3 regions of the Streptomyces sp. NPDC059455 genome follow, and region 3 is predicted to be linked to each of the others. Evidence: riboswitches for the same ligand, from Rfam matches in the RefSeq annotation. Region 3 holds a riboswitch; each other region holds the start of a gene.
What was found. A riboswitch is a leader RNA that binds a small molecule or an ion and turns the genes downstream of it on or off. The one in region 3 is predicted to bind cobalamin.
Positions count from the first base shown of each region.

Region 1: it holds a riboswitch for cobalamin, as region 3 does, so the genes downstream of both, metE (5-methyltetrahydropteroyltriglutamate--homocysteine S-methyltransferase) here and ACFXB5_RS06530 (CbtB-domain containing protein) in region 3, are expected to answer to the same signal.
Region 2: it holds a riboswitch for cobalamin, as region 3 does, so the genes downstream of both, ACFXB5_RS43640 ((2Fe-2S) ferredoxin domain-containing protein) here and ACFXB5_RS06530 (CbtB-domain containing protein) in region 3, are expected to answer to the same signal.

Region 1 is NZ_JBHYVB010000032.1:5,780-16,001, reverse strand. Features, by position in the region: gene ACFXB5_RS14155 (sensor histidine kinase) at 1-927, opposite strand, end outside; gene ACFXB5_RS14150 (hypothetical protein) at 1,082-1,393, shown strand; partial or broken gene ACFXB5_RS14145 (alpha/beta hydrolase) at 1,478-1,750, shown strand; gene ACFXB5_RS14140 (hypothetical protein) at 1,764-2,417, shown strand; gene ACFXB5_RS14135 (endo-alpha-N-acetylgalactosaminidase family protein) at 2,625-5,663, shown strand; gene ACFXB5_RS14130 (helix-turn-helix domain-containing protein) at 5,882-6,796, shown strand; gene ACFXB5_RS14125 (hypothetical protein) at 6,964-7,173, shown strand; cobalamin riboswitch at 7,242-7,464, shown strand; gene metE (5-methyltetrahydropteroyltriglutamate--homocysteine S-methyltransferase) at 7,631-9,949, shown strand; gene ACFXB5_RS14115 (helix-turn-helix transcriptional regulator) at 9,890-10,222, opposite strand, start outside.
Region 2 is NZ_JBHYVB010000203.1:346-10,567, forward strand. Features, by position in the region: partial or broken gene ACFXB5_RS43635 (FAD-binding dehydrogenase) at 1-1,429, opposite strand, end outside; gene ACFXB5_RS43640 ((2Fe-2S) ferredoxin domain-containing protein) at 1,604-1,987, opposite strand; cobalamin riboswitch at 2,048-2,177, opposite strand; gene ACFXB5_RS43645 (hypothetical protein) at 2,226-2,402, opposite strand; gene ACFXB5_RS43650 (glycoside hydrolase family 97 catalytic domain-containing protein) at 2,595-4,496, shown strand; gene ACFXB5_RS43655 (hypothetical protein) at 4,527-5,714, opposite strand; gene ACFXB5_RS43660 (hypothetical protein) at 5,711-6,271, opposite strand; gene ACFXB5_RS43665 (PHP domain-containing protein) at 6,401-7,447, opposite strand; gene ACFXB5_RS43670 (glycoside hydrolase family 65 protein) at 7,510-9,855, opposite strand; gene ACFXB5_RS43675 (HAD family hydrolase) at 9,852-10,222, opposite strand, start outside.
Region 3 is NZ_JBHYVB010000013.1:10,942-21,163, reverse strand. Features, by position in the region: gene ACFXB5_RS06570 (ABC transporter ATP-binding protein) at 1-185, shown strand, start outside; gene ACFXB5_RS06565 (ABC transporter permease) at 182-1,108, shown strand; gene ACFXB5_RS06560 (response regulator transcription factor) at 1,153-1,857, shown strand; gene ACFXB5_RS06555 (ATP-binding protein) at 1,935-3,362, shown strand; gene ACFXB5_RS06550 (hypothetical protein) at 3,459-3,611, opposite strand; gene ACFXB5_RS06545 (FAD-dependent monooxygenase) at 3,640-5,133, opposite strand; gene ACFXB5_RS06540 (TetR/AcrR family transcriptional regulator) at 5,254-5,895, shown strand; gene ACFXB5_RS06535 (CbtA family protein) at 5,986-6,747, opposite strand; gene ACFXB5_RS06530 (CbtB-domain containing protein) at 6,769-6,990, opposite strand; cobalamin riboswitch at 7,032-7,183, opposite strand; gene ACFXB5_RS06525 (MurR/RpiR family transcriptional regulator) at 7,228-8,121, opposite strand; gene ACFXB5_RS06520 (polysaccharide deacetylase) at 8,221-9,108, shown strand; gene ACFXB5_RS06515 (polysaccharide deacetylase) at 9,139-10,074, shown strand; gene ACFXB5_RS06510 (cobalamin-binding protein) at 10,154-10,222, shown strand, end outside.

The DNA.
Region 1 (10,222 bases), on a different contig from region 3:
GTGTTTGGCGGCGTTGGTCAGTCCTTCCTGGACGATCCGGTAGCAGGTGCGTCCGACGACGTCGGACGGTGTTCCCGTCACGGTGGTGGTGAGCGTGACGTCCAGTCCGGACGTGCGGGCGTCGGCCACCAGGTCGGGGATTCCGTCGAGGGAGGGCTGCGGTGGTTCCGGGCGGCCCGGGTCGGCCCGGAGCACACCCAGGACATCCCGTAGTTCTTCCAGCGCTTGGTGGGAGCCATCGGCGATACCGCGGACCAGCACGCGGTTTTCCTCCGCTGTGAGGTCGCCGCGGTGGTCCAGCACTCCGGCCTGCATGGCGACCAGGGAGATCCGGTGCGCGAGCACATCGTGCATCTCGCGGGCGATCCGGTTGCGCTCCAACGCCCGTGCCTGTGCCGCTCGCGCGGCCTGTTCCCGCTCCGCGCTCTCCGCCCGGTCCCGGAAAGACCGCACTTCGACACGGCGCGCGCCGATGGCCATGCCCGCGGCCACGGCGATGCCCGCGATCAGCGCCGGTAGCGCGAGTGCGAGCCACAGCGGGCCGGCCGGGGTCGGGTAGATCCCGCCGGCGAACTGTGACGCGGTCACGAGGGCCAGCCCGGCGACCCCGCTCTCCACCGGACGGCGACGGGTGGAGAGCGAGAGCAGCGCCAGAAACGCGGCGCCGGAGGCGAGCGCCGACGCGGTCGAGGCGATCGCGACCGTCATGGCGACAGCGAGCGGGAACCGCCGCCGCCACAGAAGCGCCGTCAGACAGCCGAGAGCCACCAGCGGATCACCGATGAAGAACCACGAGCCGGGTCCGGTCGTCTCCGTCCGCAGCACCACACCGGTGGAGAGCCAGAGCGGTATGCCCACTGCCGCGGCCGCCATCAGCCGCCAGGTCTGCTGCCACCATCCGAGCGGTGGCGCGACGTCCGTATTCACCTGGTCATTATCGCGACACGGTGCGGCCCGTGCGTCAGACCCGGGGGCTGATGTGCCCCCGACCAGAGTCGTATCCCCGCCTCGTCCTTGGTCGAAGGCGGTTCGAGCCGCCGGGCTGATGTGCCTGCCGCGCCGCACGGACAGACTCGTTCACGTGCCGAGACAACCGAACACCAAACGGAGAAGCGCGATGCGCAAGGGTGGCTATGCGGCCCTTGAGGCGGTCGGGATGGTGATCACGGCCCTGGCCGCCCAAGGGGTGATCCACGGTTTGCTCAACCCGGACACCGAGCCGCTGTGGGGCATCGTCAACGGGGTTCCCGGCGGCCTCACCGGCCAGATGATCCTCCTCGGATCCATCGCGCTCGTCGCCATGGTGCTCGGTGGCTGGGCGCACACTCGCAAGGAACCGACCACCGAGCGGGCCGGTAATTCCGGGGGAACCCGCGGCCGAGGAACGGTCTGACGGCATCCGGGACGACGGGGCCGTCCCGAGCCCACCCGTTCCGGCGCCCCCGTACGCGCCCCTCAGGAGGACAACAGATGCGCAAACGTGATCGGCTTCGATACGCGTGGCGTCGGCCACAGCACGCCGGTGACCTGCGACCTGACGCCGGAGCAGCAGACCCGCGGCAACTTCCCGCCGTACGCGGACACCGCGGCCGATGTCGCGCGGGAGGCGGGGAACGCCCGGACCATCGCCAAGCAGTGCGCCACCTCGCGGACGGCGCGGATGCTGCCGCACACCGCCACCGCGAACACCGCGCGCGACATGGACCGGATCCGGGCGGACCTCGCCTGCGCTGCCGAGCCCAGCACGTCACAGGAGTAGAGACATGATCAAGGAGTGGCGGCATCGTCGGGCCGTGCAGCGGGTCAAGCCCGGGGACGGACGAGCGTTGAAGCGCTTCCGCTGGTGGCAGATGCTTACCCGCGCACTGTTCCACCTCCGGCTGATGAACGACGACGGCCGGCAGACGGTCTACGCCGTCGACGTCAAGCATCAGAACACGTCGGACGGCTACGTCAAGGCCCATCTGTACCTCGATGGCAGGCATCACGCCGAGTCCAAAGTCCCTGCCGTCTTCCCCGTCCAGGGCGGCACCGTCGAAGTAAGGGCGAGCGGCTTCGGACTCAAGCGCTGCCACTACGTCACCGCCGAGGGGGCCGAGCTCCAGCTCATCCCGGACCCCCGCTCCGCCGAGGGGCGCCGCGCGCGCCTCGACCGATCGCACCCCGGACTGAGCCGCTTTATCGGCTTCCTCTCAGTGATCATGCTCGTCGTCGGCCTGGTTCTCCTGATCCTTCAGCTCGCCGAACAGGTCACCCGGGCGCCGGAGGGCGTCGCCCAGTACGTCGGGACGTTCACCTCGCCCATTGATCTGTCGGCATGGGGCAACACCGTGGTCGGGCTCGTCACCGTGGCGGCCAGCACCGAGCGGGCGCTGCGGCTGCGGTACAGCCGGCTGCTCGACGGCGCGGCGGGCTGATCCCAGTTCCTCGGACTGGTCGTGGCCGCTTGTCGTGATGGGCGCCACGGTCCGTTAGTCCAACACCCCCGCGCACTTGTCCATGGGCGGCCGCCCCGCCGCCGTCCCAAGGTGGAGCACTGTTCCCACCAGCGAGGGAGGAGCGGCGCGTTGACCCACACAGAGGAGGGGCGGCCGGGAGCGTGGCGGCCCGGCCGCAGAGCGGTCATGGTTACCACCACACTGGCCGGAATCGGAACGGCCATCAGCGCGGGCGGTGGCACCGCGCACGCCCGTGACACCGAGCGCACATTGCGGTCGAAGCGGCTGGAGGTCCGGGTGGACCCGGAGTTCCCGCGCATCGTCGCGTACACCGACCGCGAGAGCGGCGCGGTGCTGTACGGGCAGCGGGAGCCGGTCCGTACGGTGCTCATCGACGGCGTCGAACACACCCCCCGCACCACCGCCGTCACCAGCGGCCCGGACCACATCAGCTACACCCTCGCCTTCGGCGCGGACGCCGAGATCGACATCCGTGTCCGGGTCAGCGAATGGCAGGTCGACTGGCGCGTCACCCGGATCGCCGACACCGACGCGCTGCGCGTGGGCACCCTGCGCATCCCCGGCCTCGCGTTCCTCAGTGTCGGCGCCGACCAGCCGGGCGCCACCCTGCTGGCCGCGCGGATCGACCTCGACCAGGCCAAGAGCGGTGACACCGTGGTCCGGCCCACGGCCGACACGCCCACCGACGACGACCCCATCGGCTGCGCCTACGCCGTCGTCAGCACCGACCGGCTCGCCGCCGCCGTCGAGACCAACACGGTCTGGGACAAGCCCTCCTCCGCCGCGGGCACCACGTGGGAGAACGGACGGCTGTGGCGGCAGACGGTGCGCGAGGACGGGCAGATCACCGCCCGGCTCTGCTGCGGTGAGTGGACCCACCGGGCCGCCACCGCTCCCGTCGGCGCCACCGAGCCGCTGCCCTGGGCCACCGTGGTCCTCACCCGGGACCGCAACGGCGACGGCGTGGTCGACTGGCAGGACGCCGCCATCGCCTTCCGCGACATCATGGTCAATCCGCTCGGCGCCGACGAGCAGCATCTGCGGGTCGTCCCGCACATCCCGTTCAACTTCGCCAGCCAGGCCACCAACCCGTTCCTCGACACCCTCGACAATGTCAAGCGCATCGCGCTGGCCACCGATGGACTGCGGCAGTACACCCTGCTCAAGGGCTATCAGTCGGAGGGCCATGACTCCGCCCACCCCGACTACGCGGGCAACTACAACACCCGCGCCGGTGGTCTGGCCGACCTCAACACCCTGCTGCGCTCCGGACGCCGCTGGAACAGCGACTTCGCGGTGCACGTCAACGCCACCGAGTCCTATCCGGTGGCCAACGCCTTCTCCGAGACACTGGTCGACAGACACGACAAGCAGTGGGACTGGCTGGACCAGTCGTACCGCATCGACGCCCGCCGCGACCTGGTCTCCGGCGATATCGTCCGGCGTTTCCAGGACCTGCGGAACGACACCGACCCGGCCCTCGCCGGTCTCTACATCGATGTCTTCCGCGAGTCCGGCTGGAACTCCGACCGGCTCCAGCGGGCCCTGCGCGAGCAGGGCTGGCGGGTGGCCACCGAATGGGGCCACGGGCTGGAGCGCTCCTCGCTGTGGTCGCACTGGGCCACCGAGACCGACTACGGCCCGGACAGCTCGCGCGGTATCAACTCCCGGCTCATCCGCTTCCTCCGCAACCACCAGAAGGATGCCTTCGCCGACAAGTGGCCCACCCTGCTCGGCATCCCCCGGATGGGCAACTTCGAGGGCTGGACCGGCAAGACCGACTGGACCGCCTTCTACCGGCTCATCTGGACCCACAGTCTGCCCGCCAAGTATCTCCAGGCGTACCCCATCCGCACCTGGGGCGACCACGAGATCACCTTCGAGGGGCCCGGCCGCACCTCCGTCACCGACACCGGCGGCGTCCGCCGCATCACCACCGACGGGCGGCTGGTCTACGACGGCGGTGGCTATCTGCTGCCCTGGGAGCCGCGCGAGGCCACCGACCCCGCCAAGCTCTACCACTACAACCCGGCGGGTGGCACCACCCGTTGGCGGCTGCCGCGCGGCTGGTCGGGACGGCGGTCCGTGGTGCTGTACCGCCTCACCGACCAGGGGCGCGCCAAGCCGGTCACCCTGCCGGTGCGCGACGGCCACATCAGCGTCACCGCCGACCCCGACGTCCCCTATGTGGTGCTGCGCTCCCCCGCCCCTGCCCAGGCGGCGCCCGGCTGGGGCGAGGGCACCCCGCTGTACGACCCCGGTTTCCACTCCGGTTCGCTGCGCGGCCGGCAGACCACCGGCCCGGCCACCGTGGAACGCGGTGCGCTGGGCGACTACGAACTGGTCATCGGCGAGGGCGCCGCCGCCACCGTCGGCCAGCGCATCGGCCGGCTGGCCCCCGGCGGCTATGTGGCCTCCGTACAGGTGGAGGTGGGGGCGGAGGCCGGTGAGCGGCGGCGGGCCGCGCTGCGGGTGCACACCGCCGACGGCGTCACCGCGGAGAACTGGACCGAGACCTCGACCGCCGTGAACCACATGGCGGCCGACCGCAAACACGGCACCCGTTTCCAGCGGATGTTCACCTACTTCACCGTCCCCGACGGCGGCGGCCCGGTCACCCTCACCCTCGACGTGGCGGCGGGGCGGGCCCGGGTCCGCTTCGACCGGCTGCGGGTCGTGCGGGCCCGGCGGACCACGAGGCCCGGCGCGCTGGTGTACGAGGACTTCGAGCGGGTGCCCCAGGGCTGGGGCCCGTTCGTCAAGGGCGACGCGGGCGGGGTGACCGACCCGCGGACGCATATCGCGCGGCGGCACGCCCCGTACACTCAGGCCGGTTGGAACGGCAAGGTGATCGACGATGTGCTCGAGGGCGGCCAGTCGCTGAAGTCGCGCGGCGAGAACCCGGGCCTGGTCTACCGTACGGTGCCGCACACCGCCCGCTTCCGCCCCGGGCGGTGCTACCGGGTGACCCTGACCTACGCCAACGAGGCGGCCGGTCAGTACGCATGGGTCACGGCCGTGGACGAGCCCGGGGCGCGGGAGCTGGAGCGCACCCCGCTGCCCGCCGCCACCGGGCGGGCCACGCACGGCTACACCGTCACCGCGCCCGCGGACGGCGAGCTGTGGGTGGGGCTGCGGAAGACCGGCGACAGCGGCACCGCGGAGTTCACGCTCGACTCCTTCACCGTGGAGGAGCTGGACTGACACCGCGCGGGGAGCGGGGCTGACACCGCGGAGGGAGCGGGGCTGACACCGCGGAGGGAGCGGGACGGCCCGCACACGTGTCCCGCTCCCCGCGGTCCCCACCTTCGGTTACGTGTCCATCCACCCCGCCGCACGGCCCCCTCCCGCCCCCTGGCGAGCGGGCGGTCCGTGGGCGAAGATCTGCGGGTGGGGGCGCAGCCGACCGGAGGGGACCGCGGATGTATCACACCTGGATGCGGTACTTCACGCCCAGCCCGGCCCATCACCGGCTCGGCCTGGTGTGTCTCGGTGTCGGCCTCCAGCACGGCGCCCTGCCCGTCGTCGGCCCGCGGGTCCTCGACCATCATGTGGCGGTGGTCATCAGCGCGGGCCGCGGCTGGTTCCGCGGCGCGGACGGCCGCCGCCGTACCGTCACCGCGCCCGCGCTGCTCTGGCTCACCCCCGGTGTCAGCCACCACTACGGCCCGGACCCGGACACCGGATGGGACGAGGCGTTCGTCGACTTCACCGGCCCGGCCACCGCCGCGTACGCCGATCTGGGCTATATCGACCCGGACCGTCCGGTGGTCGCGCTCACCGACACCGCCACCGCCCGTACGGCCATCGGTCGCATCGTCCGCGCCGCGCGCCGGGGCAATCCGTTCCTGGAGGTCGAGACGGCCGCCGCCGTCCATGAACTCCTCGTCGCCCTGCGCCGCGTGCGCGCCGGTGGCGGCTCGGACGGCCATCCGGTGCTCCAGGCGCTGGCCAGGGACGCCTTCCAATCCCTGTCGGTGGCCGAGCACGCCGCCCGGCACGGCATGACACCGGCCGAACTGCGCACCGCGGTACGGCGCGGCGCGGGGTGCAGCCCCAAGGACTACCTCCTCGGGATCCGGCTGGGCCGGGCCAAGGAGCTCCTCGTCGGTACCGAAATGCCGGTGGCCGCCATCGCCCGCCGCGTCGGCTACGACGACCCCGCCTACTTCAGCAGGCTGTTCGCCCGCCGCGTGGGCACCGCACCGGTCCACTTCCGCGAGCAGCAGTGCCGCTCGGTCCCCGGCGGTTTCACCAACCGCGTCCCCGACCCGGCCCGCCCACCGACGATCCCGCCCTGCGCCCCGCCGGACGACGCACGGCTCGGCGGCGCATGACGAAACGGCGAGTGACGAGGCGGCGCATGACGAGGCGGCGCATGACGAGGCGGCGGGTGACGTGTTAGCCCATTGGGGGGACGTTGGGCCGCGATCCGCACGACAAAGGGGCACCATGCATGCGAAGCCGGTCATTTCCGGCCGCTCATCCCCATCAAGGAGTTCCCATGCGTATGCGGACCGCCCTGTCCACGCTCGCTCTCACCGCCGCGTCCCTCGCCGTCGGCGCGACCGGTGCCGTCGCGGAGGACGGCCCCGATGTCACCGTCAACAACGCCAGCAGCACGACCTTCCCCGGCGTATGCGCCAGCAACCAGTTCTCCTTCGTCACCGTCCCGGTCAACCTGGTGGGCCAGTCGGACTCCAGCTCGTGCTGACCCCCCGCGCCACGAGCCCGTGAGGGGCGGAACCCCCGGCCCACGCGGCCGGGGGTTTCCCATGCCGTAGGCTGGCCGGTGCAGCTGGTTCGCCCCGTCCGCCAGGCGGGACGCGTCGCAAGAGGGAACCCGGTGGAAATCCGGGACTGCCCCGCAGCGGTGAGCGGGAACGACCGCCGTCATACGCACTGGGTCCGGTGAGAGGGACCTGGGAAGCGACGGCCATTAGGTGTCCTCCTGAGGAGGACGCGCCCGTGAGTCCGAAGACCTGCCATCTGCCCGCGTACGGACCACCCGTGCGCGGACATCCCGGTGACCTCGAGGGCGGGTCGGCGAACATGCACCAGGCGGACGACCGCGCGCCTGCCGCGCGAGGTCGTGGCGTCCGGTCCGTCACCCTTCGCGCTCTCCTCCCGTCGCCGGGACCTCAGGGATTCATCTCGCGAAGGAGATCTCCGTGACCACCAAGTCCGCGGCCGCGGCGGCACGGGCCACCGTGTACGGCTACCCCCGCCAGGGCCCGAACCGGGAACTGAAGAAGGCGATCGAGGGCTACTGGAAGGGCCGCGTCACCGCCGAAGCGCTGAGGGCCACCACCGCCGAACTGCGCCGCGCCAACTGGCGGCGACTGGCCGGGGCGGGCATCGACGAAGTCCCCACGGGCGACTTCTCGTACTACGACCATGTGCTGGACACCACCGTCATGGTCGGCGCCATCCCCGACCGCCACCGGGACGCCGTCGCCGCCGACCCGCTCGACGGGTACTTCGCGATGGCGCGGGGCACTCAGGACGTGGCGCCGCTGGAGATGACCAAGTGGTTCGACACCAACTACCACTATCTGGTCCCCGAGCTGGGTCCGGACACGGTGTTCGCGGCCGACTCCGCCAAGCAGGTCGCGGAGCTCAAGGAGGCCCTCGCCCTCGGGCTGACCGCGCGGCCGGTCCTCGTCGGCCCCGTCACCTACCTCCTCCTCGCCAAGCCCGCGCCCGGCGCGCCCGCCGGCTTCGAGCCGCTCACCCTCCTGGACCGGCTGCTTCCGGTGTACGCCGAGGTCCTGGCCGATCTGCGGGCGGCCGGTGCCGAGTGGGTGCAGCTCGACGAGCCGGCCCTGGTCCAGGACCGCGCCCCCGCCGAGCGACACGCGGCCGGGCGCGCCTACCGTGACCTCGGCGCCCTCACCGACCGCCCGAAACTGCTGGTCGCCTCGTACTTCGACCGCCTCGGCGAGGCGCTGCCGGTGCTGGCCAAGGCCCCGGTCGAGGGGCTGGCGCTGGACTTCACGGAGGCCGCCGCGGCGCATCTGGACGCGCTGGCCGCCGTCGGCGGGCTGCCCCGCAAGCGACTGGTCGCCGGGGTCGTCAGCGGCCGCAACATCTGGGTCAACGACCTGGAAAAGTCCCTGACCACGCTCGGCACCCTGCTGGGCCTGGCGGACCGGGTCGATGTGGCCGCCTCCTGCTCGCTGCTGCACGTCCCCCTCGACACGACGGCCGAGCGGGACATCGAACCGCAGATCCTGCGCTGGCTGGCCTTCGCCCGGCAGAAGACCGCGGAGATCGTCACCCTCGCCAAGGGCCTGGCCCGCGGCACCGGCGCGATCACCGCCGAGCTGGCCGCGAACCGGGCCGACCTCGCCTCCCGCGCCAACTCCCCCATCACCCGCGACCCGGCCGTCCGCGCCCGCGCCGCCGCGGTCACCGGGGACGACGCCCGCCGCTCCCAGCCGTACGCCGAGCGCACCGCGGCCCAGCGCGCCCACCTCCGCCTGCCGCCGCTGCCGACCACCACCATCGGCTCCTTCCCGCAGACCGGCGAACTCCGCACCGCCCGCGCCGACCTGCGCCGCGGCCGGATCGACACGGCCGGTTACGAGGAGCGCATCAAGGCCGAGATCCAGGAGGTGATCTCCTTCCAGGAGCAGACCGGCCTGGATGTGCTGGTGCACGGCGAGGCCGAGCGCAACGACATGGTCCAGTACTTCGCCGAGCGGCTCACCGGCTATCTCGCCACACAGCACGGCTGGGTCCAGTCCTACGGCACCCGTTACGTCCGCCCGCCGATCCTGGCCGGTGACGTCTCGCGCCCCGAACCGATGACGGTGCGCTGGACGGCGTACGCCCAGTCCCTCACCGAACGCCCGGTCAAGGGCATGCTCACCGGCCCGGTCACCATGCTCGCGTGGTCCTTCGTCCGCGACGACCAGCCCCGCGGCGACACCGCGCGCCAGGTCGCCCTCGCCCTGCGCGACGAGGTGAACGACCTGGAGGCGGCCGGGACCTCGGTCATCCAGGTGGACGAGCCCGCGCTGCGCGAGACCCTGCCCCTGCGCACCGCCGACCGGCCCGCCTATCTGGCCTGGGCGACCGAGGCCTTCCGGCTCACCACCGGCGGGGTACGCCCCGACACCCAGATCCACACCCATATGTGCTACGCCGAGTTCGGCGACATCGTCCAGGCGATCGACGACCTCGACGCCGATGTCATCAGTCTGGAGGCCGCCCGCTCCCATATGCGGGTGGCCCGCGAGCTCGCCGCCCACGGCTATCCGCGCGAGGCCGGGCCCGGGGTGTACGACATCCACTCCCCGCGGGTGCCCAGCGCGGAAGAGGCGGCCGAACTGCTGCGGACGGGCCTGAAGGCCATCCCCGCCGAGCGGCTGTGGGTCAACCCCGACTGCGGTCTGAAGACCCGCGGCTGGCCGGAGACCCGCTCCTCACTGGAGAACCTGGTCACCGCGGCCCGTACGGTCCGCGGTGAGCTGCCCGCGTCCTGACCCGGACGACCGGCCGGGACCGGTGACGCGCAGCAGGTCCAGCTTGCCCGCGTCGCCGCTTCCGGTCGCCGCCGTGTAGGTGACCATGCGCAGATCCGCGCCGGGGACGATGAGCACATCGCAGTCGAGCAGGATGTCGCCGATCTCCGGATGCCGGATCGTCTTGCGGTCGGAGGTGTGCTGGGCGGCGGTCGTCCGGGTGGCCCAGTGACGGGCGAAGGCCTCGGACTCCGCCCGTAGTTCCCGCACCAGGCGGGCGAGCCGGGTGTCGGC
Region 2 (10,222 bases), on a different contig from region 3:
CGATCTGCCGTTTGAGGTCCGCCAGGTCGATCAGGTTGTCGCCGGTCAACTTGTTCATTCCCGCGACCAGTTGGGGCAGGGAAGTGGCGACCACGAAGTCCTCGCCCTTGTCCCGGAACCGCTGGATCGGCTCGGGGGTCTGCCAGATGCGGGAGAGGAGCTGCAGGATGTCCTTGTTGGTCAGGTCCGGGTTCTGCTCCGAGCCCGAGAGCGCGAACTCCTTGGCCATGATCTTCTGGGTGGTGACGAACCACGAGTAGTCATGGCCGGTGGCGGTGATCGACCCGAGGGTGTGCAGGGTGTCGTAGCCCGGGATGTCGGGGCTGGAGAAGCGTCTGCCCTTCGCGTCGAACCACATCGACGACGGGCCGGGCAGAATGCGGATGCCATGGCCCGGCCAGATCGGGTCGTAGTTCCTGAGGCCCTCGGTGTAGTGCCACATCCGGTCGGGGTTGACGATCCGTCCGCCCGCCTTCTCGGTGATCCCCAGCATCCGGCCGTCCACATACGCAGGGACACCGGTGACCATGAACTTCGGCGGCGAGCCGAGCCGGTCGGGCCAGTTCCGGCGTACGAGGTCGTGGTTGGCGCCGATACCGCCGGAGGTGACGATCACCACCGGGGCGTTGAGCTCGAAGTCGCCCACCACGGTGCGCGAGGTCTGCTTGCCGCGGGCGGCGTTGCTCGGCTCCAGGATCGAGCCGCTCACCCCGGTGACGGCGCCACCGGTGACGATCAGCTCGTCCACCCGGTGCCGGAACTTGAAGGTCACCCGGCCGTCCTTCGCGGCGGCCCGCACCTTCTTCTCGAACGGCTCGACCACGGCCGGACCGGTGCCCCAGGTGACGTGGAAACGCGGCACCGAGTTGCCGTGCCCATCCGCGAGACCGCCGCCGCGCTCGGCCCAGCCGACGATCGGGAACCATTGCACACCGAGCCCGTGCAGCCAGGACCGCTTCTCCCCGGAGGCGAAGTCCACATACGCCTCGGCCCACTTGTGGGCCCAGTAGTCCTGGCCACCGGGATCGGTGACACCGCGGTCGAAGCCGGCCGTGCCGAGCCAGTCCTGCCAGGCCAGTTCGGGGGAGTCCTTGATCCCCATCAGCCGCTGCTCCTCGGAGTCGACGAAGAACAGGCCGCCGAAGGACCAGAACGCCTGGCCGCCGAGGTTGCTCTCGGGCTCCTGGTCGAGGAGGAGCACCTTGCGTCCCGCGGCGGCCAGTTCCGCCGTGGCCACCAGCCCGGCGAGCCCGTGGCCGACCACGATGGCGTCCGCGTCCGAGGACGCCCCGGAGGCGGCGAAGGCCGGAACCGCCGTCTGGGCGAGGGCGGCGCCGGCGAGCACACCGCCCGCCGCCGTCAGGGCGCGGCGGCGGCTGATCCCGTTGATCCCGGCGGGCGACGCGGAATTCTCTGTGGAGTTCTCCATGAGCTGCCTTCCGGAAAGGGGGTTCGGAGGGTGCGGGAGATACGGAGGGGGTTGCCGCGACGGAATCGTGTTACCGGCCGGCAACGTGTTACCGACGGTAGCCCACAGGGTGCGAGGCCGCCAGAGCTCTGCTCACAAGACCAACTCCCGTGCGGGGAAGGGGACTTCGGGCGCTCAGCGACCGCCAGGTGACGGCTCGGCCGAGGCCCTCCCCCGCGGCGAGAACGCGTACAGATCGAGGATGTCGGGCAGCGGTGCCACCCCGGGGCCACCCGCCCGGACCCAGGCCACGATGTCCTCCGTCGCGTCCGGGTCGTTGACCAGGCCGAGCCACACCGGCCTGCCCCCGGCGGCCCGTCCGGCGGCCGACGGCTGCACCACGATCACATTGGCCTGGTCGCAGACGTCCAGACATTCGGAGACGCGTACGGGCGCCTCCTCACCGAGCCGCGCGATCTGCGCGGCATGGTCGATGCCGGTCACCTTGGGACTGCCGCAACAGCAGTCCCGGCATACGGTCACCCGGCATGACAGCGGGTCGGTCGGCCATACGGACATGCCGTATCACCCCTCCTCCGGGGAAGTCCGCCCCGGTGTCGCTCGAGGAGGCGACCGCGTGAGTCTCCTGGCTCTCGGGTCGATGCTCGTCCCGGCCTTCCCACCCGCGTATGCGGGCAGTGGCCTGTTCGGGATCCGCTCGCCGATCACAGTGGCGGTACCGCGCCGGATTCCCACCGGCTTCCTCGTTCCGCCGTCGCCCTTGTCGCCCGGCATCATCGCATCCCGGGCACCCCGCTCACTCCTTCGGGGCTCCGCAGCGCGCACATTGGGCGAAGTCGGCGGTGTCCTGGATCGCGCCGCAGTCGGCGCACACCTTCTCCAGCCAGCAGGCGGGGTCCCCGCCCTCGGGCTCGGCGGGCGCCGGGTCCGCCGCCTCCGGGTCCGGGTCGCCGGGGCGAGCCGTGCCGCTCATCGTGTGCGCCTCCTCGTCCGGACCGTGCGCGGGTCCGTTGGCCGACCCTCTACCCCTGGTGTCATCTCCGAAAGCAGCCAAGCCATAGATCCGATCTCTTACCCGCTCACGACCCTTGATGGGGCGTAATGCTGCTCAACCCCTCCCCAGTTATCGGATGACTCGGTAACGTATCCGCCTCGGGAGGCAACGATGCCGAGATCTTACCGACGCTCCGCAATGGCATTTCTGCTGTGCGGCGTCCTGGCCATGACGCTCTTCATCACCGGGCCCGCACAGGCGAAGGACTCCGCCTGGACCGTGCGCGGCCCCTCGCCCCACTCCGGTCCCCTCGCGCAGCTGCGGCTTGACGGCGCCTCGGGAGCGCTGACGCTCCAGGTGTCCCGGGGCGGACGTACGGTGGTCGAGCCCTCGCCCGTGGGCATCGTCACCGAGCGGGCGGATCTGTCCCACGGGCTGCGCTATCTGGGACGCCACGACCGCACCGTCGTGGAGCGCTACCGGTCGACGGCCGGCAAGCAGCGCTCGCGCACGGCGCGGATGACCGAGACCCGCTTCCGGTTCCGGGGCGGCGGGAACGCCCGGCTGGACCTCGTGGTGCGGGTCTCGGACGACGGGGTCGCCTATCGCTACGACCTGCCCTCCGGCAGCGGCGATGTCCTCGGCGAGACCTCGGCGTTCACCCTGCCCGCGGACGCGGCCGCGTGGCTGGGCGACTACCGCAAGGACAACGAGAACCTGTTCAAGGAGTACACCGCGGCGACCGCGCCCACCGGTGAGTACATGGCGCAGGCGCTCTTCGAGACGGGCGGCGGCTACGCCCTGATCGCGGAGTCGGATCTCACCGGCCGCTACTCCGCCGCCCGGCTGATCCACCAGCAGGGGCTGCCCACGTACCGCATCGGTCTGTGGGACGAGCGGGTCGAGTCCGACGGGCCGCTCAGCACACCCTGGCGCGCCCTGATCGTGGGCGATCTGTCGACCGTCACCCAGTCCACCTTCACCGACGATCTGGCACCGGCCTCACGGGTCGCCGACACCTCGTGGATCCGGCCCGGACCCGCGCTGTGGACCTGGCTCGCGGGCGGCAAACCGGCCGGGCAGAGCCTGTCGATGCAGAAGGGGTACGTGGACTACGCGGCCCAGCGCGGCTGGCCGTATGTGGTGGTGGACGCGGGCTGGTACTTCGACCCCGACCAGTGGGACGTCACCGATCCCGACTGGCAACGGAACAGCTGGATTCCGCAACTCGTGGACTACGCCCGCGAGCGGCGGGTGGGCATCCAGGTCTGGATCCACCACCGTGACCTCGACACCGCCGAGGAGCGCGAGCAGTGGCTGCCCACGCTGGAGCGGTGGGGGGTGAAGGGCGTGAAGATCGACTTCATGGACTCCGAGTCCCAGGAGACACTGCGCTGGTACGACGAGATCCTCAAGGCCACCGCGGCCCACCATCTGCTCGTCAACTTCCACGGCTCGACGATCCCCAAGGGCATTCAGCGCACCTGGCCGCAGGTGATGTCGATGGAGGGCGTGAACGGCGAGGAGAAGCGGACCAACACCCCGCAGCACCTGGCGACGCTGCCGTTCACCCGCAATGTCATCGGCTCCATGGACTTCACCCCCGGGGCCTTCCACCGGCCCCAGCGCCCCAACGCGGCGTCGGACGCGGGCGAAGTCGGCCTGTCGGTGCTCTACGAGTCCGGGATCCAGAACCTGGCGGGCACCCCGGAGTCCTATGACGCCCGTCCGCTCGCCCGCCGGTTCCTGGAGCAGATCCCAGCAACCTGGGACCGCACCCGGCTGCTGGCGGGGCGGCCGGGTGAGAGCGCGGTGCTCGCCCGCGCCAGCGGCTCGCGGTGGTTCATCGGCGGTACGTTCACCGGTCCCGCGCACACCGCCGAGGTGCCGCTGCGGCTGGAGCCGGGCCGCTGGCTGGTCGATCTGATCCTGGACGGCCCGAACGGTCTGGTCCGCACGCCCACGGTGGTGCGCGGCGGGCAGACCCTGTCCGTGCCGGTCACGGCGGACGGCGGGTTCGCCGCCATCGCCTGCCGCTGGCGGCCCGGCCTGTCGACCTGCGACCACCCCTGACCATCCCCTACCACCCGCACTGACCACCCGTCACGCGGACACCCCGTCCAGGACGCCCGTCCAGATGCCGATCGCCGGAAGGCAGGCGCCGGCCGCGAAGACCCATGCGGCGGCGACGGCACGGGCGTAGGGGGCGGGGTGGCCGCCGGTACACCCACGGGAGAGGGCCAGCAGCCGGTCGGCCTTCTGCCGTGTCGGGTTCTTCTCCTGCTGAGCGGTGAGGAAGGCGGACAGCCGGTCCGCCGACTCCGCGTCCGTGACCGCCTCGGCGTCCGCCCGCATCTCCATCAGCGTGACCAGGACGCGGCCGGCGCGGCTGTTGGCGTAGAGGCCGCAGGTCAGGGTGAGGATGAAGACGGCTATCGACGTGACGGTCCGCGCCGTGGTTTCCACGGGGGTGATGGCGAGGGCCGTCATCCCGTCGAAGAACACGGCGGCCTTCCCCGCCGCCGGCGCATGACGCAGATAGCGCCGTCGCATCGGATCACCGTGGCGCAGATGCGAGATCTCGTGCCGGAGCAGGACCGCACCGGCCGGGCTTCTGAGCAGGGTGCGCCAGCTGCGCGGGATGGCGACATGGACGGTGGGCCTACGGACGTTCAGGGTGACCGCGTGGTACAGGAAGGTGCCCGCGACCGCCCAGAGCGCGGCGACCAGGACGACCGCGGGCACCAGGAGACGATCCCCGTCGAACGGCAGGGAGATCCGGTCCTGCAGTACGGCGAAGGCCACTCCGCCCGCGGCGCCGACCGCCCAGACGGACTTGCGGCGCTGCAGTCTCGTCCCCCAGTCCTCCATCCGGCCGAGCCGCCCCGGGGACGGCTGGGGGACGTGGACCACCTTCAGGTTGGACGCCGGGGACCAGCTGGAGACCGCGTTCAGCCGGGCGGTGTCCATTCCGGCGGAGTGGAAGGTGTCCCGGACGCGCACCCAGCCCTTCGCCGACCAGTCGACCGGGTGCGACGCCTCCTCGGCCTCACGACCGCTGAGGGAGTCGGCCCGCCACTCGTTGACGAGGGGCAGCAGGGAGACCACGAGGAGGACGAGGACGGCCAGGAACGCGGTGGCGCCGACCGCGGCCGACGCGGACAGCCGATTGTCCCCTGTGGTCAGCACGCTCGCCCCGGTGGCGGGCGCCGCGCACAGCGGCCCGATGAGCACGGTCCAGCAGGTCCGCTCGGCCCGGCGCAGCCGGCGGACCGGGGACGCGGCGGTCATGGGCGGCCGGGTGCGGCGGGGTCCGCGGGGTCCGCGACATCGGCGGAGTCGTCGGGGCCGGATTCGGAGCGGATGAGCGCTTCCGCCTGGATCCGTACGACGGCCCGCACCGTGGCCGGATCCACCTCCGGGGGAAGCCTCAGCTCCACCGTCACCCGCCGGGCGAGCCCCGCCGCGCTGTCCTCGTTCTCGCCACCCTCCGTGCCCGTCCCGCCGGAGTTGGCGTCGCCGCGCAGACAGCGCTTGAGATAGCCGACGGCGTCCCGCACTCCGCGCTGGACGGCCATATCGGTCGCCGTCGAGAGCACGGTGAAGGCGATCTGGCCGAGCACGGACAGCCCGATGGTGAGATAGACATGGGTGTCGACCGCGGGTGCCCCGCTGAGGTCGTCGAAGAACTCCCCCGCGCCGGGCACCCGCCGCCCGGCGCGCATCTCCTCGGCGAACTCCTCGAAGAGCTCCTCGTGTTCGTCCTCGGCGACGGTGCGCGCCGAGGCGTCGACCATCGTCAGGATCCGCTCGATCGCGGCGTCGTCCAGCCCCGTCATGTCTGTCATGTGGTTCCCCCCGTGCGCCACGCCCTTGGCGTGGCCTGCGACACATTTACGGTAGCCCGCCCGGAGGAGAAGATGTAAGGACTTACGGCAAATAGGCGAACTCTCCGCCCATTTCGCGCATGACCGCCGTCAACTCCCCTGCCCCGCACGGCGTGGCGGCCTGCGCGTGCGGGTCCAGTCCACCAACTGCCGGGCCGTCCACGTGGTGATGACGCGCTCCGTCGGCACCCCGCATTCCACGGCCCGGGCGCATCCGCGCGGCTGCCAGTCGAGCTGGCCGGGCGCGTGGGCGTCGGTGTCGATGGAGAAGAACGTCCCCGCCCGCACGGCCTCCCGCAGCAGTCCGCGTGGCGGATCCAGCCGCTCCGGGCGGCAGTTGATCTCCACGGCGGTGCCCGCCTCCGCGCAGGCGCCGAAGACCTCCTCCTGGTCGAAGGCCGACTCGGGGCGCTTGCCGCCGAGCAGCCGTCCGGTGCAGTGGCCCAGCACATCGACCAGCGGATCGCTGACGGCGGTGACCATCCGGCGGGTCATGGGGCGGGCGTCCATCCGCAGCTTGGAGTGGACCGAGGCCACCACCACGTCCAGCTGGTCCAGCAGCTCCGGCTCCTGGTCCAGGGAGCCGTCGGGGAGGATGTCGACCTCGATCCCGGTGAGCAGCTGGAACGGGGCGAGCCTCGCGCGCAGCTCCGCCACCACGTCCAGCTGGGCGCGCAGCCGGTCCGCCGAGAGGCCGCGGGCCACCGTCAGCCGCGGGGAATGGTCGGTCAGCACCGCCCACTCGTGCCCCAGCCGCGCCGCCGTACGGGCCATCAGCTCGATCGGGGAACCGCCGTCGGACCAGTCCGAGTGCATATGGCAGTCCCCGCGCAGCGCGGCGCACAGCTTCGCCGCGTCCTCGTCGGGCTCGCGCCCGGCCTCCGCGGCCTCGGCCTCCAGCTTCGCCAGATACCCGGGCATCTGGTCCTTCAGCGCCTCCTGGACCACCTGCGAGGTCTTGGGGCCGAGGCCCTTGAGCGACCGGAGGGTGCCGTTCGTGGCACGCCGTGCCACCTCCTGGGGGTCCAGGTCGGCGAGCACCGACTGGGCCGTGCGGAAGGCGCGCACCCGGTAGGTCGGCGCCTGGGCGCGCTCCAGGAGAAACGCGATCCGGTCCAGGGCCTCCAGGGGGTCCATCGGCGCTCCTCGCTGTGGGTGGCGTGGCGTGCGGGGGTGTCGTGACGTGGGGCGCCGTTGTCTCAGGCGCGGCGGTTGGGGCGGCGGCCGGGGGGCTGACGGGGTTCGGGACGGGCCGTCAGCTCATCGATGTCGCAGGTCCGGGGCGTCTTCTCGGAGACGGTGATGGGCCGGCCGTAGTGCCGGATCTCCAGGGGGGCGCCCTCGGCCAGGGAGTAGGTGACAGAGCGGTTGGTGATCTCCACGCGCAGCCTCCGGCCCAGTACCTGCATGGTGAAGGCGAGCCGGGCCAGCTTCTCGGGCAGCTTGGGCGAGAACTCCAGCCTGCCGTCGCGGTGCCGCATCCCGCCGAACCCGGCGACCAGGGCGATCCAGGTGCCGGCGAGCGAGGCGATGTGCAGACCGTCGCGGGTGTTGTGCTCCAGGTCCTTCAGGTCCATCAGGGCCGCCTCGCCCAGGTAGTCGTAGGCGAGCCGCAGATGGCCGACCTCGGCGGCCATGACGGCCTGGGTGCACGCGGAAAGCGAGGAGTCCCGGACCGTGAGCCGCTCGTAGTAGTCGAAGTTGCGTGCCTTCTCCTCCTCGGTGAAGCACTCGCCGCGCAGATACATCGCCAGCACCAGGTCGGCCTGTTTGACCACCTGCTTGCGGTATATGTCGAAGTACGGGAAGTGGAGCATCAGCGGGTACTGGTCCGGGCGCATTCCCTGGAAGTCCCACTCCTGGTGGCCGGTGAAGTCCGCGGACTGCTCGTGGACGCCCAGGGTCTTGTTGTACGGGACGGACATGGACTCGGCGGCGTCCCGCCAGGCGGCGGCCTCCTCGTCGTCGACGCCCAGTTCGGCGCCTTTGTCCGGGTGGCGTTCGACGATGTCCGCGGCGGCCCGCAGGTTCGACTGGGCCATGAGGTTGGTGTAGACGTTGTCGTCCGCGACGGCGCTGTACTCGTCCGGGCCGGTGACCCCGTCGATGTGGAAGCGGCCGTGGTGGTCGTGGTGGCCGAGGGAGCGCCACAGCCGGGCGGTCTCCACCAGCAGTTCCACGGCGGTCTCGCGCTCGAACTCGTCATCCCCCGTGGCCGCCACATAGCGCACCACCGCGTCCGCCACATCGGCGTTGACGTGGAAGGCCGCGGTGCCGGCCGGCCAGTAGGCGGAGCATTCGGAGCCGTCGATGGTGCGCCAGGGGAAGGCGGCGCCCTCGTGGCCCAGCTGCCTGGCCCGGTCCCGGGCGGCGGGCAGGATGGACTGCCGCCAGCGCAGCGCCTCGGCCACGGACTCGGGGAAGGTGTAGGTGAGCAGGGGCAGGACGAAGGTGTCGGTGTCCCAGAAGGAGTGGCCGTCGTAGCCGGAACCGGTGAGGCCCTTGGCGGGGATGGCCCGTTCCTCGGCGCGGGCGCCGGCCTGCAGCACGTGGAAGAGGGCGAACCGCACGGCCTGCTGGATCTCGGCATCGCCCTCGACCTCGACGTCGGCGCGGGACCAGAAGTCCTCCAGCCAGGCGCGCTGCTGGTCCACCAGGCCGCGCCAGCCGGTGCTGGCGGCCCCGGCCAGCGCGGCCTCGACCTGGTCCCGTACGGCGGGCAGCGAACGGGCGCCGGACCAGCCGTAGGCCACCAGCTTCTCCAGCCGCAGCACCTGGCCCGGCTCCAGCACCGAGGTGACGGTCAGCCGGGCGACGTCGTCGGCGCTCTCGCTGGAGTGGCGGGTGGGCGGCGGCCCGGTGATCAGGTGGTCGGCGGCGGCCGCGACCCGCAGGTCGCTGGCGTCGGTGCAGTGGATCAGCCGCAGCCGCTTGTCGTCGGCGGCGTTCTCCTCGGGCCTGAGCGGGGACTCCAGGGCCTCGGCCACCCGGGGGTCGCCGGCGCGCTCGGGGAGCTGTTCGTTGGCGACCAGTTCGGACTGGACGACGACGCGGATCTGGGCGTCGATGGCCTCCACCTCGTAGGCGACGGCGGCGATGGCCCGCTGGGTGAGGGAGACCAGCCGGGTGGAGCGGACCCGCACGCTGATGCCGGAGGGGGAGGTCCATTCGCAGGTGCGGTGGAGCAGTCCGCCGCGCAGGTCCAGCACCCGCTCATGGGAGCGCAGCCGCCCGTAGCGCAGATCGAAGGGCTCGTCGTCCACCAGCAGCCGGATGATCTTGCCGTTGGTGACGTTGATCATGGTCTGGCCGGCCTCGGGGTAGCCGTATCCGGCCTCGGCGTAGGGCAGCGGACGCCGTTCGTACACCCCGTTGAGATAGGAGCCGGGGAGGCCATGGGGTTCCCCCTCGTCGAGGTTGGCGCGCCAGCCCACATGGCCGTTGGAGAGCGCGAAGACCGATTCGCTCTGGGGCAGCAGATCGAGCCGGAGATCGGTCTCCCGCAGCGCCCAGGGGTCGACGGCGTACGAGGAATCGGTGATCACGAGTCGTCCTCCAGCAGCTCGGCGAGATCCTTGACCACGATGTCGGCGCCGTGTGCGCGCAGCGCGTCGGCCTGGCCCACTCGGTCCACGCCGACGACGCAGCCGAAATGCCCGGAGTGCCCGGCCTCCATGCCCGCCAGAGCGTCCTCGAAGACGGCGGCCGCCTCGGGCCCGGTGGCCAGCTCCTGTCCGGCCTCCAGGAAGGTGTCGGGGTGCGGTTTGCCCGGCAGCTTGCGCTCGGCGGCGACCACACCGTCGATCCGTACCTCGAAGAGGTGCTCGATCCCGGCGGCGATCAGCACATCGCGGCAGTTGGCGCTGGAGGAGACGACCGCGGTCCGCAGGCCCTCGGCGCGCACGGCCTCCA
Region 3 (10,222 bases):
GTGCGGACGGCGCGGACGGCCTGGTGGTGACCGGGGTGGACGCGGCCGAGATCGGCGCGCTGGCCGCGGCCGGTGCGGTGGAGCTGCATGAGCTGACGCCCCGGCAGCCGTCGCTGGAGCAGGCCTTCATGGACCTGACCCGCGATGCCCTGGAGTACCACACCGCGAAGGAGACGAGTTCATGAGCGGAAGCGCCGCGGACGCCCGGACGGCGAAGGGCCACGAGCCGCGCGGTCGGCGGTTGTTCGGATCCGGCCATCGAGCCCGGGTACGCCGCCGGACGCCCGACCGGTCGCAAGGACACCGGACACCTCCGGCACCGACGCGCCGGGCGACGTTCCGCCACTCTCTGCACGCCGAGTGGATCAAGATCCGTACCATGCGCTCGACCCTCTACGTCATCCTCGGCACCCTGGCGTTCTGCATGGGCCTCGCCTCGCTCAACGGCACATCCGCCGGGAGCGATTACGCGACCATGACCGCCGCCGACCGGGCCGCCTTCGATCCGCTCGCCACCAGCCTGCGCGGCTATCTGGTGGCGCAGATCGCCCTCGGGCTGCTGGGCGGCATGGCGATCACCTCCGAGTACGGCGCCCGCACGATCGTCAGCACGCTGACCGCCGTACCGCACCGGGCCCGGGTGCTGGCCGCCAAAGCCGCGGTCCTGGTCGGGGTCGCGTTGCCGGTCGGGCTGCTGGTGTCCGTCAGCGGCTTTCTCGTCGGGCAGGCGGCGCTGGCGGGCGCGGACGCCCCGCACCTCGGCCTGTCCGATCCTCAGGCACTGCGCGGCATTCTGGGCGGCGGGCTCTATCTGACGCTCGCCGCGCTGTTCGGCCTCGCGATCGGCGCGGTGATCCGCAGTACGACAGCGACGGTGACGACCCTGTTCGGCGCGATGCTGATCGTGCAGGCGTTCGCGCCGGCGTTGCCCGGGGCGGTCGGCGACTGGGTGGCGAAGTACTGGCCGCCCATCGCGGGTGGCCAGATCATCACCGGCTACCGCGATCCGGCGCTGCTGGCTCCCTGGTCCGGGCTCGCCGTCATGGCAGGGTGTGTCGCGGCCCTGCTGACCGCGGCGTTCATCGTCTTCCGCCGACGCGACGCCTGACGGAAGGCCAGGGGACGACGGACGATCGGGTGGGGACGGGACGGATGACGGCATCGGAACGGCTGCTGGTGGTGGAGGACGAGCCGACGCTGCGCGAGTTGCTCTCCGCGAGTCTGCGGCTGGCGGGCTTCGCCGTGGTCGCGGTCGCGACCGGCGAAGAGGCGCTGGCCGCGGTGCGGGAGCGGCGTCCCGCCCTGATCGTGCTGGATGTGATGCTGCCCGACATCGATGGCTTCGAGGTCGTCCACCGGCTGCGCGGGCAGCATCCGCTCGCCGCGGCGGGCCATCCCCCGGTGCTGTTCCTCACCGCCCGCGATGCGCCCGAGGACCGGATCAGCGGGCTCAGGGCGGGCGGTGACGACTACGTCACCAAGCCGTTCAACCTGGAGGAGCTGGTCCTGCGCATCCGGGCCATTCTGCGCCGCGTGAGCGGCCGCCAGTCCGACGGCCGGCTGATCGTCGGCGATCTGGAGCTGGACCCCGACAGCCATCAGGTGGTCCGGGGCGGGCAGCCGGTCCGGCTGTCCCCGACCGAGTTCAGCCTGCTGCGCGTGCTGATGGAGAACGCCGGACAGGTGCTGTCGAAGTCCCAACTCCTGGAGCTGGTCTGGCAGTACGACTTCGGGGGCGACGACAGCATCGTCGCCTCGTACATCAGCTATCTGCGGCGCAAGGTGGACCTGGGCGAGCCGAAACTGATCCATACGGTGCGCGGCACCGGGTATGTGCTGCGGAGGCCACCACGGTGAACGAGAACCCCGAGCGCGGTCGGCTCTCGCTCCGTGGTCGGCTCTCGCTGCGCGGCCGGCTGCTGGCGATCGCCCTGATGCTGCTCGTGGTCGCCCTGCTGGGCAGCAACGCTCTGGCCGTCGTCCTGCTCCAGCGCGACCTGGTGCATCAGCTGGACAACCGGCTCCGCACCGCCGCCACGGTCACCGCGCGTCTCACCGACCCGTCCGACATGGCGGGCGATCGGACATCGCGGGTGCGCGACACCGTGGAGCGGCAGCTGACCGGCGATGTCTATCTGGCCTCCCTCGGCCCGAACGGCCGCGTCCGGCAGGTCATCCGGCCCGCGGCGCACAGCGCTCCCGCCCTGCCCCCGCTCGACGCGGCGGCGGTCGGCGAGCGCGGCCGTCGGCCCTTCGAGGCCCCGGCCGCCGACGGCGGTGAGGCATGGCGGGCGATCGCCGTACCGCTCAACGCGCCGGGAGAACAGCGCAAGCGGGCCGAGGGCACCCCCAGCGTCGTCATCGCGGCCTCCCTCATCCAGGTCAACGCGACGATCAGACAGCTCGGCACCCGGATGCTGCTCATCGACTCCCTGGTGCTGGCGCTGCTCGGCGGGGCCGGGTGGTTCGCCGTACGCGCCGGGCTGCGCCCGCTGCGCCGGGTCGAGACCACCGCGGCGGCGATCGCGGACGGCGATCTGTCCAGCCGCGTCCCGGAGCTGGCCGCATCCCGTACCGAACTCGGCCGTCTGGCCGCGGCGCTCAACGGGATGCTGGACCGGGTCGAGGAGAGCGACGCGGCGCGGGCGGCCGCCGCCGAGCGGATGCGCCGCTTCATCGCGGACGCCAGCCATGAGCTGCGCACCCCGCTCTTCGGCATCAAGGGGTTCACCGAGCTGTACCGGATGGGCGGCATGCCCGAGCGCGCCGATGTCGACGCCGCGATGGGCCGTATCGAGCGGGAGGCGGCACGGCTGGTCCGGCTGGTCGAGGACCTGCTGCTGCTCGCCCGCCTCGACGAGTACGCCGCCGCCGCGGACCTCCCGCTCCATCCCACCCCGATGGACCTGCGCACGCTGGCCGTCGACGCCCTGCACGACCTGCGCGCGCTCGATCCACGACGCCCTGTCACCCTCACCGGCCCCGGCGGCGGGCCGCCGGGGGGCGCGCCGGTGCTCGGCGACGAGGCGAGACTGCGCCAGGTGACCTCCAACCTCGTCGGCAACGCGGTGGCGCATACCCCGCCCGGCACCCCGGTCCGGATCGGCGTCGGCACCCAGGACGGTCTGGCGGTGCTGGAGCTGCACGACGCGGGTCCGGGGATGTCCGAGGAGCAGGCCGCCCGCGCCTTCGACCGCTTCTACCGTGCGGATGACGCCCGCGGCCGCACCAAGAGCGGAGGCGCGGGGCTCGGCCTCGCGATCGTCCACTCCCTGGTGACGGCCCACCACGGCCGGGTGGAGGTGCTTACGGCCCCGGACGAGGGCGCCACCTTCCGCGTTCTGCTCCCCCTGGACGACTGAGCACCCCACCGCCCACCAACTCCATGGCGGCGCCTTCGCCCCGCACGCTTCCGTGCTCATCGGCCTGCCGGCCGGATCCAGCGCGCCGACCCCGCTCTACGCCGAGTACCAGGCACGCCGGGCCTTCTCCGCCCTGATGGTCACCGTCGTCCTCAGCGCGTACGCCTTCGCGCTGCTGCTGTCCCCCGCCACCCCGGAGGAGCGCTCCGGGACCCGGCGGCACTCATCGCACTGGCCGCCGACAGGCACCGCCCGCACAGCGCCTGACGCGCCCGGCTCAGTGCACCTTCGTCAAGCCGCCTCCGATGGTGGCGAGCAGGGTCTCGTCGCAGGCGGCCGAGGTGTCCGCCGCCCAGCACACATAGCCGTCGGGGCGGATGAGCAGGGCGACGGCGCCCAGGTCGTCTGCGCAGGTGGCCCGGACGAGGTCGACGCGTGGCGGGAGCCGGAGGTCGTCCGGGACGGCTCCGGCCAGATCGAGCAGAACGGCGTGGCCCGAGCCGAACAGCGCCGACAGCCGGGTGGCGCCGGCCTCGGTGACCAGGTCGGCGTCCGGCACGCGCTGCCCGGTGAGGGGATGTTCGCCGGGCAGCTCGTAGCGCAGCGAGAGGCCGGACATCAGCCCCGCGAGGTGGCGGTTGGTGTCGGGCAGCCGCAGCAGGTCGATGAAGATGTCGCGCAGGGCGGTCACGTCCTCGCTCGGGGTCGTGTCCGCCAGGACCCGCTGGGCCGCCGTGTGGTGCAGGACCCGGGCCGCGGCCGGATGCCGTTCGGCGTGGTAGCTGTCCAGGAGGCCGCCCGGCGCCCGGTCCTGGATGACCGCGGCCAGTTTCCAGCCGAGGTTGATCGCGTCCTGCATACCGAGGTTGAGCCCCTGGCCGCCCATCGGCGAATGGATATGGGCGGCGTCGCCCGCGAACAGCACGCGGCCCACGCGGTACTGCTCCAGCTGTCGCGTGGCGTCACTGAAGCGCGAGGAGTTGTCCACGGCCCCCAGGGTCGTCTCCTCGCCGTACACCTCCCGCAGCGCGGTGGCGATCTCCTCATGGGTGACGGGGGCGTCGCGGGCGGTGTCCACCTGGTCCGCGTGACCGAAGGTGAAGCGGTACAGGTCGCCGCCGACCGGGACCAGCATGGCCCAGTAGCCGCCCACCTGACGGGTCATGGTGCTGATGTGCCCCATCTGCTTCGGCACCAGCGAGGACACCGCGGTCAGCCGGATGTCGGTCAGCACCGCCTGATGAGTCCCGGCCCGGCCGGGAAACGGCAGCTCCAGCAGTTTCCGCACCGTGCTGTGACCGCCGTCGCACGCCACCAGATAGCGCGCCCGCACCTCCAGGCCGTCCGCCGTCACGACCACGCCGTCCTCGTCCGACTCCACCTTCGAGACGGCGGTCCCGCGCAGAACTCGCGCGCCCGCGGCGGTCGCCCGCTCCTCGAGCACCTCCTCGATCTTCCACTGGGGGATGGCGATCGGGCCGTTGTGCCTGGTCCGCCAGGGGGTGCAGTCCAAGGGCACGGGCAGCATCGCGAAGTGCCCACCCACCGGGTCACGCGGGGTGGCCCGCCGCAGCATCGGCTCCAACAGCCCCCGCGACTGCAGCAGTTCGGCCGTACGGGGCTGGATCGCGCCGCCCTTCACCTGCTCGATGCGCTGGTGCAGCTTCTCCAGCACCAGGGTCTCGGCCCCGGCCAGCGCCAGCTCGTACGCCAGCATCAGCCCGGTCGGGCCGGCGCCCACGATGACGACGTCGGTCGCGCTCTCCGTCATCGCCATCGGCTCCGTCTTCTCCGTCGACACGGTCACCCCTCCTCGATTTCTCGCCTCGGTCTATATGTATACCAGGTGCAGAAATCTCCTGGGGGCAATTACTCTGCTACGGTGGACGTCGTGGACGGCAAGCCAGGGCTACGGGAGCGGAAGAAGCAGCGGACCCACACCGCGATCTCCGAGGCGGCGATCACGCTCTTCCTCGAACACGGCTTCAACCAGGTCTCGGTGGCCCAGGTGGCCGAGGCGGCCGAGGTGTCCAAGCGCACGCTCTTCGCCTACTTCCCGGCGAAGGAAGACCTCGTGGTGCACCGTCTCGCCGACCACGAGACCGAAAGCGCCCGCGTCGTACGGGCCCGCCCGCCCCGCACCGCCCCGCTGACCGCGCTGCGCGAGCACTTCCTCAAGGGCCTGCGCGAACGGGACCCGATCACCGGGCTCAACGACCATCCCCAGATCGTCAAGCTCACCCGGATGATCCTCGACTCACCCTCGCTGGTCGCCCGGATGGCGCGGTTCAAGGACGGCGCCGAACGCGCGCTCGCGCAGGCGCTGCGGGAGACGGCGGACACCCCGGAACTCACCGCGCGGCTGGCCGCCGTCCAGATCGTCGCCGTCCAGTGGTCACTGGCACAGGACAACACCGCACGCGTGACGTACGGGGAACCGGCCGACGAGCGCTACGCGGGTGCGGTGGCCGACGCGGAGCACGCGTTCGCGCTGCTGGAGAACGGACTGCGGCACCTGTCCCCGCGGAAGTGACTCCAGGCGCCCCGCTCGGGTGCCCCGGGTGTCCTCACAACGCATGAGGGCCCCGGATCTCTCCGCGGGCCCTCGTGCGTCTCGGTGTGGTCAGTTCGGGGCGGCCGCCATCGCCCGGCTCTCTTCGGCCTTCGCCGGCTTGGGGTTCAGCATCCGCTCGGCGAGTTCGCCGAAGAGGAGACCGAAGCCACCCCACAGGATCACCTGCATGGCGAGGGCGGACAGCCGGAACCGCCACAGGACGGTGGCCGGGAAGTCCGCCGGGACCTCGTTGACGACGGGCAGGAAGGCGAACGCCACCCCGATGACGACGGCGAAGGCGGCCACCGCGGCGACGGTGGCGTACCAGCTGCCCAGCTTCGGGGCGAGCCGCTTGCCGAGGATGGTGGCGGCGATCGCGAGGAGCACGCTGAGCACCATCATCAGGAAATACAGGATCGTCCGCTTGCTGATGGTGTCGCCGTTGCCGACGGCGGGCGGGTTGGCCGGGTACTTCAGGAACGGCACGACATAGACCGCGAGCAGCGCGCAGCCGGACAGCAGCAGCGCGGTGGCCCTCGGGGTGAAGCGGCCGACGCGGCCGAGGGCGACGCAGTAGGCGAGGGCGGCGATGCCGCCGAACGCGATCCCGTAGATCAGCACACCGGTGGCCAGGCCCGCGGTGGACTGCAGACTACGGGAGACGATCTCGACCTCGTGCTCATGCGCGGGGGCGTGGGCCTCCTCGAAGCCGATCGCGCGGTCGACGCTCGGCTCACCGAGGAAATAGGCGGCGATCAGGGCGAGCACACCGGCACCAAGACCGGCGAGCATGCCCCGCACCAGCAGGTTTCTTACTGTTGCGGAATTCATGGGGGTGCGGCGTCCCTCGCGTCAGTGGCAGGGGAAGCCGAGCAGATGGCGGGCGTCATGCACCCACTCGTGGACGCCCTCGCCGGAGACGACCGCGGTGGCGCCCTGCTCGGCGCCGACGAAGTACAGCAGAACCAGCATCAGGATGCCGAAGAAGACGGCCCAGGGAGCTATCGCCTTCAGCGGCAGCGTGGCGGGGAGGGCGGGAGTGGTGGCTGTCGGCTGGGCGACATGCTGCGCCATGGCAGTGGCCTCCTACTAGGGAGTTCGCGTCCCATCTCGGTGGTGCACAGGACGATGGCTGCGGGTCTGACTCACGGAACGTCCCCTTCGGATACGTCTCGTTCACAGTGGCGCGACCGTGCCGGATTCCCACCGGCTTCCGTCAGACCATCGTCGATATCGCACCGACGGTACCGCGTGTCGGATGTCTGGCCAAGACCGCCCACCTGGTGAGACGCCGACAGGACGCGCACAACCTCACTCATCGCGGCCGTAATGGGGGCTGTTGGGCGGCAGGAAGTGGCCGCGCAGACGGGTCAGCAGTTCGGAGGTCTCCAGCGCGCGCTCGCCCAACTGGGAGGCCACGGCCAGGGCCAGGGCGTCGACCACGGCCAGTGAGCCGAGTGTCTCGCGGGTGGCCCCGGAGGCGGAGAGGGTAGCGAGGAGGGTGACGGCCACGCGGTCGCCGAGCGCGGGTCCGAGGGCGTCGGTGATCAGGACGACCGGGGCGCCCACCCCCTCGGCATGGTCGATGATGACCTCGATCTCCTTGAAGAGCCGGGCCGGGGCGAAGATCACCACGACGTCGTCCGCCGAGAGCGGCACCAGCGCGTCCGGCAGTCTGAAGCCCATGTCCGCCGTGTGACGGGCCTTGAGCCCCAGCCGGTTGAGCCTCAGCGCGAGGTACTCGGCGATGATGCCGGACGGCCCGGCGCCGAAGGCCATGACCTCCTTGGCGGGCAGAAGCCGCTCCACGGCCGCGGCGAAGGCGTCGGCGCGCAGGCTGCGCCGGGTCTCGTGGATGACCTCGGCGGCGTCCTCGAAGACCCGGTCCAGCAACTCCTCGGTGGATCCGGCCATGTGCTCGACGCGGCTGCGCAGCCGCGCGGAGGGCCGCATCAAGGTGGCGAGCGACCGGGCCACGGCGTGCTTGAGACCGGTGAAGCCGCTGTAGCCGAGGGCCTTGGCGGTGCGGACCACGGTGGCGTCGCTGGTGCCGGTGAGCGCGCCGAGTTCGCTGGCGGAGGAGAAGCCCACCTCCTGCGGATGCTCTCTGAGGAACGCCGCGACCTTCTGCTCGGCGGGAGCGAGCCGCGGCCAGGCGGCCGCCACCCGCTGCTGGAGCGGCGCACCCTCCGGGATCTCCGCCATTTCCATGGGCTGCCCTCTCTTGACGTGCGTGCGTAGCGCATCCTACTTTCCTCGCGTCGCATCCACGACAAGTTCGTAGCAGACACTACGGAGCGTTCCATGACCACTTCCGCTGCCCCGACGCCCGGTTACCGGCCCCGGCCGGGGGCCGTCGACCGCCCCCGATGGCCGGGCGGCGCCCGCTGTGCCGTGATGCTGAGCTTCGACGTGGACGGCCCGGCGCTGCTGGCCAACCTCGGCCACGCCCCCGACATCTGGCGCTCCCCCCGGCTGTTCTCGCTCGGCGCCTACGGCCCGCACCGGGGCACCCCCCGGATCCTGGACCTGCTGGCGGACTTCCGGATCCCCGCCACCTTCTTCGTCCCCGGCTGGACCGCCGAGAGCTGGCCCGAACTGCTGAAGACCATCGCGGACCGCGGCCATGAGCTGGGCCACCACGGCTATATGCACGAGCTGTACTACTCGAAGACCATCGCCGAGCAGCGCACGCTGATCGAGCGCAGCCAGGAGATCTTCCAGCGGGTGGCCGGCACCACGGCCGTGGGATTCCGCACCCCCTCCGGTGACTTCCGCGCCGACAGCCCCCAACTGCTGTGCGATCTCGGCTTCTCCTACTCCAGCTCCATGCGCGGCGACGACCGCCCGTACCGCTGGCGGATCGACGGGCGCGACACGGACCTCGTCGAGATCCCCGCGCAGTGGGAGCTGGACGACTTCCCCCAGTTCGCCTACAACGACGTCCCGGCGGAGCCGCGCGGCCAGGACCGGATCGCCGGCACCGAGCTCACCCTCGACAACTGGCGGCGGGAGTTCGACGGCTACTACCGCTACGGGCTGTGCTACGTCCTGATGATGCACCCGGAAGTCATGGGCAAGCCGAGCCGGGTGCTGCTGCTGCGCCGGCTGATCGAGCACATCCGCTCCCATGACGATGTGTGGTTCGCCACCGGAAGCCAGATCGCCCAGTGGTGGCGGACACGCCACTGAGACGCGGGGACGAGACGGAAGGAGAACGCGGTGAGGAGCGAGCAGGCGCGGCCCCGGCTGGAGGAGAACCCGCCCTGGCCGGACGGCGCCCGGTGCGCGGTCGTGGTGACGGTGAACCTCGACGCGGAGCTGTTCTGGCTGCGGCTGGACGAGTCCTGCCACGAGCGGCCCAAGACCCTGTCCATGGGCGAGTACGGCCCGAAGCGCGGCGCTCCCCGGATGCTCGACGCCCTCGAGGCGGCCGAAGTGCGCGCCAGCTGGATGATCCCGGCGACGGTGGCCGAGCGCTATCCCGGGACGGTACGGGACGTGGCCGCCCGCGGCCATGAGATCGCCTCCCGCGGCGACGGTCTGGAGGACTACGCGACCCTCGACGCCGAGGGGCAGCGCCGCGCCATCGAGCGTTCCGCGCGGGTGCTGGAGGACATCTCCGGGCGGCGGCCCACCGGCTTCCGGCCGCCCTCCGCTGAGATCGGCGACGACACCGCCGGTGTGCTGGGCGAACTGGGCTTCACCTGGACCTCCCTGGCCCGGGGCGACGACCGGCCGACCCTGCTGCACCCGGCCACCGGCCCCGGCGCCGCCCCGCTGGTGGACGTTCCGGCCCACTGGGAGCTCAATGACTTCCCCCGCTTCATGTTCAACTACGGACCGGCCTACCCCGCCGGTCAGGTCCGGATCGCCGGATACGGGCAGACCCTGGACGACTGGTGCGCCGAGTTCGACGCGTACCACAGCTACGGGCTGTGCTGTGTGATCACCCTGGAGCCGTCCTGCATCGGCAAACCGGGCCGGATCGGGGTGCTGGAGGAGCTCCTGGCGTATATGCGGCGGCGCCGGGACGTGTGGTTCGCCACCGGCGCCGAAGTGGCGCGGTGGTGGCGCTCCCTGGACCGCCCCAACGACCCCGGGTCCTCGGAGGAGGTACGTCACCGCACCGACCCACGGCGCGCCACGGCCATCTGACGGCGCCACACCACCGGCGCGCCGCCGACCGCGCGCCGCCTGTCACCGATGCCCCGGACCACCCGCCTACAGTCGCGGTATGCGCATCGTCTCCCTGCTGCCCGCCGCGACCGACATCGTCGCCGACCTCGGGCTCGCCGAGCATCTG